One region of the Streptococcus sp. DD11 genome, then DNA from elsewhere that is predicted to be linked to it. Evidence: predicted binding sites of a transcription regulator. Region 1 holds the regulator's gene; the other holds the start of a gene.
What was found. The regulator CtsR, encoded in region 1, represses protease genes until heat stress. The targets are predictions, from matches to a motif close to TTGGTCAAAAAAGGTCAAANA.
Positions count from the first base shown of each region.

Region 2: a site for CtsR is predicted at 2,486-2,506, ahead of STRDD11_RS09115 (ATP-dependent Clp protease ATP-binding subunit). Genes of this name have one in related genera too.

Region 1 covers NZ_KQ969392.1:482,652-487,080, reverse strand. Annotated here, with positions in the region: gene STRDD11_RS02280 (hypothetical protein) at 570-920, opposite strand; gene STRDD11_RS02275 (CtsR family transcriptional regulator) at 1,536-1,994, shown strand; gene STRDD11_RS02270 (ATP-dependent Clp protease ATP-binding subunit) at 2,001-4,429, shown strand, end outside.
Region 2 covers NZ_KQ969395.1:287,006-291,434, forward strand. Annotated here, with positions in the region: gene STRDD11_RS09100 (HAD hydrolase family protein) at 89-862, opposite strand; gene STRDD11_RS09105 (bifunctional methylenetetrahydrofolate dehydrogenase/methenyltetrahydrofolate cyclohydrolase) at 859-1,713, opposite strand; gene STRDD11_RS09110 (DUF1797 family protein) at 2,076-2,306, opposite strand; gene STRDD11_RS09115 (ATP-dependent Clp protease ATP-binding subunit) at 2,551-4,429, shown strand, end outside.

The DNA of each region.
Region 1 (4,429 bases):
GCCTTTGTTTTGTCTTGCTTCAGCAGCATGAGAGGCTGAGACAGCCTCTCTGTTAAAAGCAGGCTAAAAGACTGCATAGGATTTTCAACAGGACTGAGATTGGATTCTCAGTCTTTTTTGCTGTCGTTTTTAGGCAGCAAAACCCCTTCAGAATCGGTTGAACTCTGAAGGGGTGGGGAGTAGGCTGCTGTTTTTATGCTCTTTTTGCTCAAATGGCGGTGGGACAGACTCTTTGAGGTTACAGATAAAAAAGGCAATTCCTGTCCGTCGTGCAGTCCGGAAGGACTGTTGGAGCAAGGCGACGCTGACGCAGTTTGAAGAGCTTTTCAAAGAGTATAAGCTTGCATGCCGTTCGCTTCGGCTTGCTTCAAGAGTCTGTGCTCAGAAGCAAGCGAGTGAGGCGGATTTGGGGACACTTATCAGTCCGAGCGAAGCATTCGAAAGCGAGGCAGGGAGGCTGTAGACAGAGCAGACGCAGTCTGCCTCAAATGCCCCCTGTTCCTGCTGCTGACTTGGTCAGTCTAATCTGCGGCTTCAAAGTGTGCTTCGCTGTTTTCTGCCTCGTGGTGTTACTTGGCTGCTTTTTTGTTTTCTTCCTTATGGGCGATGAAAGCGTTGGTAAATATGAGAATGGCAAACAAGAAGAGAAGAATGGTGGTTTCGGAATAGGTCAAGCTGATTTGGTAGGTCTTGGTAATAAACAAGACGGGCAGGGTAACAGCTACAATGATGAGGAAGGTATACCACTTGGCTCGGCTGCTGACCGGCTGCTGCTCAAAGAGCAGAGGTATGTAGAGACAGGCGATGATGATGCCGATAGGCACATCGACATAGTCAGCAGAGAAGATCGTAAAGATACACAATGCCATAAAGAGACATTTGAGTACATGGCGGGTATATTTGAGCCAATCCATTTTCATTGGATTATCCTCCTTTGTTTCATTTGCGGCCGGCTTCTTTCTTCCGGTTTCGCTTTATTTTATCCTCTTTGAAAGCTAGGGGGCTGGCTATTGGCCAGCTGGCTTCTGCCTGCTCATTCGGGCCTGCAATTGGCACGGCTGCAGGAAGGACCTGAGCGGCAGCTTTTCATGGGTTTTTTAGTTCGTTTCCACCTATATTATAACGCTTTAACCGCAGAAAGCAAGCGGTTACACTCGCTTTTCTGCCGGACGGACAGCTTTTTCACTAGTTTGAATTGTCAGACTTTTCAGCTATCCCTTTTCCTTTCAAAATAGCGGCTTTTTCGGTATAATAAAAGTCAAAGATAGTCAATGTTAGAGAGACAGTCTTAGGAGCGGCGGATGTTGCCTCTCATACTCCTTCTGTTTTAAATCCACACGTTGTTCGGCTCGACTGACCCCAGTCCAGCAGGCACTTCCTGCCGGAAGCTTCATCTGCCAGCTCACAGCAGTGCTTTTGCTGCTTCCTCTCGGCAGCTTCATCCGCAGTCTCACATCCTCCACTGGAGCTTTTGGGGGCCTCGCTGCCTAGTGTGAATTCAAAATCGTTTGAGTATCAGGATAGAAAGGAAAGCCATGGGTGCGAAAAATACATCAGACAGTATCGAGGAATATATCAAGGCTATTCTGGCGCAGGCTGGTATGGTTGAGCTCAAGCGCAGCGAGTTGGCCGATGTTTTTCAGGTGGTTCCCAGTCAGATTAACTATGTCATTAAGACCCGCTTTACAGAGAGTCGGGGCTATATGGTCGAAAGCAAGCGCGGGGGCGGCGGTTATATCCGGATTGGCAAGATAGAGTTTTCCGACCGGCATCAGATGCTCTGCGATTTGTTTGACAATGTGGGGGAATGCATCAGCCAGCAGGTTTTTACGGATGTTATCCAGCTGCTCTTTGATGAGCAGATTCTAAGGGAGCGTGAGGGCAATCTCCTGCTGGCGGCGGCAGCGGACTCTGTGCTGGGAGAGGAAGCACCAGCCATTCGAGCGCGGATGCTGAAGAAGATTTTGCAACAATTAGACAGAAAAGGAATGTAAGCATTAATGAAATATTCAAAAGCTTTAATAGAAAGTTTAGAGGCTGCTCAGCTCTTGGCAGGCCATTTTGAAACGGATTATCTGGAATCTTGGCATCTGCTGATTGCCTTGGCTAATAATCCTTACAGCGTCGCGGGTTCAGTACTTAATGAATTCCCGATTGAGATTGATGATTTTGAGGAAGCGGCTTTTCATATCACCGGTCAGACCTATCAGCCGGAGGGGCATTTTGAGCTCCTGCCTTTCTCTTACCGGCTGGAAGCACTCTTTGAAGAAGCTGGCAAGATTGCAGAGGCTGTTCATGCTAAGAGTGTTGGCACTGAGCATGTTCTGTTGGCTATGATATTTGACCGGGGAACGCTGGCAGCGCGCATCTTGGAATTTACCGGCTTTAGCTATGAGGACAAGGGTGAAAGTCCTAGAATCAGCGATATCCGCAAAATACTGGAACAGCGGGCTGGATGGGGCAAGGAAGAAATCAAGGCTATCCGCAGTCTCAATAAGGGCATGATGGCAGCTAAGCAGACCATGGCCAATATGATGGGCATGCCGCCTTCGACCAGCGGCGGCTTGGAAGACTATACCCGCGACCTGACAGAGCTGGCCAGAAACGGTCTTTTAGAGCCTGTGGTCGGCCGGGACCAGGAAATTTCCCGCATGATCCAGATTCTCAGCCGCAAGACCAAGAATAATCCGGTCTTGGTCGGTGATGCCGGTGTAGGGAAGACTGCTCTGGCTTTGGGATTGGCACAGCGCGTGGCAGCTGGCCAGGTGCCGGCTGAAATTGCTAAGATGCGGGTGCTGGAGCTGGATTTGATGAACGTGGTGGCTGGGACGCGTTTTCGCGGCGATTTTGAGGAGCGCATGAACAATATCATCAATGATATTGAAGAGGACGGCCATGTCATTCTCTTTATTGATGAGCTGCACACCATCATGGGCTCCGGCAGCGGGATTGACTCAACGCTGGACGCGGCCAATATTCTCAAGCCAGCACTGGCCCGCGGCAGTCTCCGAACAGTAGGGGCAACGACTCAGGAGGAATATCAGAAGCACATCGAGAAGGATGCGGCTCTGTCCCGGCGTTTTGCCAAGGTTAGCATCGAAGAGCCCAATGTGGCTGACAGCATTGCTATTTTACAGGGGCTTAAGAAAAGCTATGAGGAACACCACAAGGTGCTGATCAGCGATCAGGCTATTGAGACGGCAGTGAAATTTGCCCACCGCTATCTGACCAGCAAGCACCTGCCTGACTCAGCCATTGATCTTTTGGACGAAGCCAGTGCGACGGTGCAGAATGAAAGTCCGCAGCAGCATGAGCGGATGGATTTGACACCTGTGGATCAAGCCTTGGCAGCCGGCGATTTTAAAAAGCTTGCCGGATTGCTTGAAGAGGAGCAGCAGCCGGCCGTTTATGAGCTTCGGGTGGAGGAAGATGATATTTTAAGGACGCTCAGCCATCTGTCCGGCATTCCGGTGCAAAAGCTGACACAGACGGATGCTAAGAAATATCTGAATTTGGAAAAAGAACTGCACAAGCGCGTGATTGGTCAGGATGAGGCTATTTCGGCAATCAGCCGGGCTATCCGCCGCAATCAGTCCGGTATTCGCAGCAGCAGGCGGCCGATTGGCTCCTTCATGTTTCTGGGTCCGACTGGGGTCGGCAAGACCGAATTGGCTAAGGCATTGGCAGAAACGCTCTTTGACGATGAGTCTGCACTGATCCGCTTTGACATGAGCGAATATATGGAGAAATTCGCAGCCAGCCGTCTCAACGGGGCTCCTCCGGGCTATGTCGGCTATGAAGAAGGAGGGGAGCTGACTGAGAAAGTCCGCAACAAACCTTATTCGGTTCTGCTTTTTGATGAAGTAGAAAAAGCCCATCCGGATATTTTCAATGTCCTTCTGCAGGTGCTGGATGATGGTGTGCTGACTGACAGCAAGGGCCGTAAAGTGGACTTCTCCAATACCATTATCATTATGACCAGCAATCTGGGAGCAACCAGTCTGCGTGATGATAAGACGGTCGGCTTTGGAGCCCGTGATCTTCGTCTGGATCATGCGGGGCTGGAAAAACGCATGCTGGAAGAGCTGAAAAAAACCTATCGTCCGGAATTTATCAACCGGATCGATGAAAAGGTGGTTTTCCACAGCCTGTCCAGCCAAGATATGCAGGAAGTGGTCAAGGTCATGGTCAAGCCGCTTATCGCCAGTCTGGCAGAGAAAGGCATTGCACTGAAGTTTCAGGCCAGCGCGCTGAAACTCTTGGCGCAAGAGGGCTATGACATAGAAATGGGCGCTCGGCCGCTGCGCCGGACTCTGCAGACTCAGGTCGAGGACAAGCTGTCTGAGCTGCTGCTGACAGGAGAGCTGACAGCCGGTCAGACCCTCAAGGTTGGTGTCAAGGCCGGCCAGCTCAAGTTTGAAGTGGAGTA
Region 2 (4,429 bases), on a different contig from region 1:
AAATTCCCTAATCTGCCAAAGAACAAAGTTTTTTTTGTGAAAGGAACATCTTAAAAACAGCCAGAGGATCTGCTGACTGTTTTCATTCTTATTTTCCCTTAAAATCCAGAAAAGCCTGACGGATAGCTGCAGCCAAAGCGTAGATGAAATCGCCTTTTAGGGCCACCTGATCATCAGCATAAGCTTTCAAAGCCGGGAAATCGCCGACCTGAACCGCATAGAGGGAGTTCTTAAACATCTCAATGTCATTCTGGTCATTGCCAAAGGCCACATAGTTTTCTCCACAGAGTTCCTGAATGGTTGAGGCCTTGTGGGTGTCAGCCGGATTGATATAAAAACACTGCTCGTGTTCATGGTAGTCGACAGTCAAATCAGACAGATTTTCAAACTGAGCCTGCAAATCTTCCACTAGCTGCTCATGATTTCCCATATAGATGACGATTTTTATGGGATGCTGGAGTTCCGCTAAGTCCAGCTGCTTGGCTCGGCCAAGCGGATCTACACTGGCAATAAAAGGAATTTTCTCCAAAATCTGACCGCTATAATTAAAAGTATTATCTACGAAAAAAGGCAGATTATAGGTCCGACAGAAGTCCAGCACGGCCTGATAGCTAGCTGGATTCAGCTGCCGCTCAAAGATCAGCTGCCCGCCTTGGTAAGCCAAACCGCCATTGAGGCCAATAACTAACTGCTGGCTGAGTTCCGAGCCCAAAAGTCCCAGACAGTCCCGGTAGGATCTGGCTGAAGCAAAAACAACCTCATGTCCGTAATGGGGAGCAGTCAGTAGAACCTGCTTGAGCTCCTCGTCAATCGTCATATAATCAAAGCACAGGGTGCCATCCAAATCAAAGACAAATTTCATTTTTTAAGACTCCGTTTAAAAGCTTGATAGGTCTGCTCCATCAGCATAGTGATGGTCATCGGGCCCACTCCCTTAGGTACCGGCGTAATCAGGCTGGCAATCTCAGCAACCTCATCAAATTTGACATCGCCGATCAGCCGGCCGTTTTCATCCCGGTTCATGCCCACATCAATGACGACTGCCCCTTCTTTGACAAATTCCCTGGACACAAAATGGCCGCGGCCGATGGCTACAATCAAAATATCCGCTTTCTTAGCGATTTCCGCCAAATGGTGGGTGCGGGAATGGGTCAGGGTTACCGTAGCATTCTTGGCTAAGAGCAGCTGGGCCATGGGCTTGCCGACAATATTGCTGCGGCCGATGACAACCGCTCTTTTGCCTTCCAGCTCCACATTGTACTCATGAAACATTTCCATGATGCCGGCCGGAGTCGAGGGAACCATGACCGGATGGCCGGACCAAAGCCGGCCCATATTCATAGGGTGGAAACCGTCCACATCCTTATCTGGATTGATAGCTGCCAGTACGGCCTCCTCATCAATATGAGCTGGCAGAGGCAGCTGGACTAAAATACCATGCCAGTCAGGATTTTGATTGTAGGTCTCAATCAAGGCCAGCAGTTCTTCCTGACCAGTCGCTTCCGGCAGGCGGTCTACCTTGCTTCTGAAACCGACGGCCAGAGCCGAACGCTCTTTATTTCTCACATATATCTGGCTGGCGGGGTCATTGCCCACTACCAGTACCGCCAATCCGGGCACCCGTCCCGTTTCTTCTTTCAGCTTTGCTGTTTTCTCAGCCAATCTTGCCTGCAGCTTGTCTGCTAAACCTCTGCCATCGATAATCTGCGCCATTATTTTCTCATTTCTTTTTCATTATCTTTTTTATTATAACAAAAAACTGTCCCCGTCTGCTATACCTTTTTCTTATATGAGGTTATAAGAGAAACGATGATTTTTGCTGGATAAGCGCTTCTTTTTAGTCAATCTAGGCAACTTGCAGCAGAAAGACTGGATATAGACAAAAAATTTTAACGGCGGGTGACGAAAAAAACTTTATACTCTTGGAAAAATGCTGCAAACTGCGGCTGGCTTTCTGATTTGCTGATGAGCATCATTGAGGATGAAACAGCAAAACCAGTCCTGAAGCCAAGTTCTAAAAAACGGATTAGCCCAGCTAATCCGTTTTTCCCAACTATAGAGCAGCAGGCTGCTTCTTAGTAAAGCAATTCGTAGATTTCCATGGCAATCAGGTCAATGCTGTCAAAAGTATAGGTTTCACGCGCTTCGACATCCCGCAGAGTAAAGACTGAGCCATTCTCTTCATCGTAACTGTAGGCAACTTCTGCTACAACTACTCCTTCACGTTCAAAATTACGTTTCAAATTTCCGCCGTCCTTAGCCATAGCCTCTAAGCGGTTAATAATTCTAACTAAATGTGATTCCATTTTGTTTCTCCTATTTACTTAGTTCCTTATCATTTTACCATAAATAGGAGCCGAAATACCACTAAAAGGGTATTTTTTGTAATTTTTCAAAGATTTATTTTCATCAGAATCGGTCTCAGGAATGATTTTGTAGCAAATTCTTGCAATGTTTGAGAATACTGATATAATGTAAGTATAAAATTTTGACTATTCTTGACCAATGCAAAAACAGTCAGATTCCACATGAAAGGAAAGAGGTAACTGCATGCTTTGCCAAAATTGCAAAATCAATGAATCAACCATCCATCTCTATACAAATGTCAATGGCCATAAACAGCAGGTGGATTTGTGTCAAAACTGCTATCAAATCATGAAAACCGACCCTGATCATTCTTTGTTTAACGGAATGGCCAACGCTAACAACCACGGAATTGACCCCATCGATGATTTCTTTAACAGCCTCAGCAATTTCCAGCAGCCGCAGGAACCGACTCCTCCACCGACTCAGTCGGGCGGAGCTTACGGGGGCGGCGGAGGCTATGGCTCCAATCAGCATAAAAACGACCAGCGTCAGCAAGCTCCGCAGAAACCCAAAGGACTCTTGGAAGAGTTCGGTATCAATGTGACGGAGTCTGCCCGCCGCGGTGACATCGACCCTGTGATCGGCCGTGATGAAGAAATTATCCGCGTCATTGAAATTCTCAATCGCCGAACCAAGAACAATCCTGTCCTCATTGGCGAGCCCGGTGTCGGTAAGACTGCCGTTGTGGAAGGACTGGCTCAAAAGATTGTTGACGGAGATGTGCCCCACAAACTCCAAGGCAAGGAAGTCATCCGTCTGGATGTGGTCAGCTTAGTTCAGGGCACCGGTATCCGCGGTCAGTTTGAAGAGCGCATGCAAAAGCTGATGGACGAAATCCGCTCCCGTCAGGATGTCATCCTCTTCATTGACGAAATCCATGAAATTGTCGGTGCCGGATCTGCCGGTGACGGCAATATGGATGCCGGCAATATTCTCAAACCGGCTCTGGCAAGAGGGGAGCTGCAGCTGGTCGGAGCAACCACCCTCAATGAATACCGCATCATCGAAAAAGATGCTGCTTTGGAGCGCCGCATGCAGCCCGTCAAGGTAGATGAGCCAACGGTAGAGGAAACGATTACGATTCTCAAAGGGATTCAAAAGAAATACGAAGACTACCATCATGTCAAGTATACAGATGCGGCCATCACAGCGGCCGCACTTCTCTCCAATCGCTACATCCAAGACCGCTTTCTGCCTGACAAGGCCATTGACCTCTTGGACGAGGCCGGCTCCAAGATGAACCTGACTCTCAACTTTGTTGATCCAAAGGTCATTGACCAGCGGCTGATTGAGGCGGAGAATCTCAAGGCTCAGGCCACCCGTGATGAAGACTACGAAAAGGCGGCCTACTTCCGCGACCAGATTGCCAAATACAAGGAACTGCAGCAGACCAGCGTGCTGGATAAGGATACGCCTATTATCAGCGAAAAGACCATTGAGCATATCGTAGAGCAAAAAACCAATATTCCTGTCGGCGATCTCAAGGAAAAGGAACAATCTCAGCTAGTCAACCTAGCCAATGACTTGAAAGCCCATGTCATCGGCCAAGATGATGCAGTAGATAAGATTGCCAAAGCTATCCGCCGCAATCGGGTCGGACTGGGAAGTCCCAACCGCCCAATCGGCAGCTTCCTCTTTGTCGGACCGACCGGAGTCGGCAAGACCGAGCTGTCCAAACAGCTGGCTATTGAGCTCTTTGGCTCGGCTGACAGTATGATTCGCTTTGACATGAGTGAATACATGGAAAAGCACAGCGTGGCTAAATTGGTCGGAGCTCCTCCGGGCTATGTCGGCTATGATGAAGCCGGCCAGCTGACTGAGCGCGTCCGCCGCAATCCTTATTCTCTCATTCTGCTGGATGAGGTAGAAAAAGCCCATCCCGATGTCATGCACACCTTCCTGCAGGTACTGGATGACGGGCGTCTGACAGACGGTCAGGGCCGAACCGTCAGCTTCAAAGATACCATTATCATCATGACTTCCAATGCCGGAACCGGCAAGGCAGAAGCCAGTGTCGGCTTTGGAGCAGCGCGTGAAGGCCGGACCAACTCCGTCCTGGGAG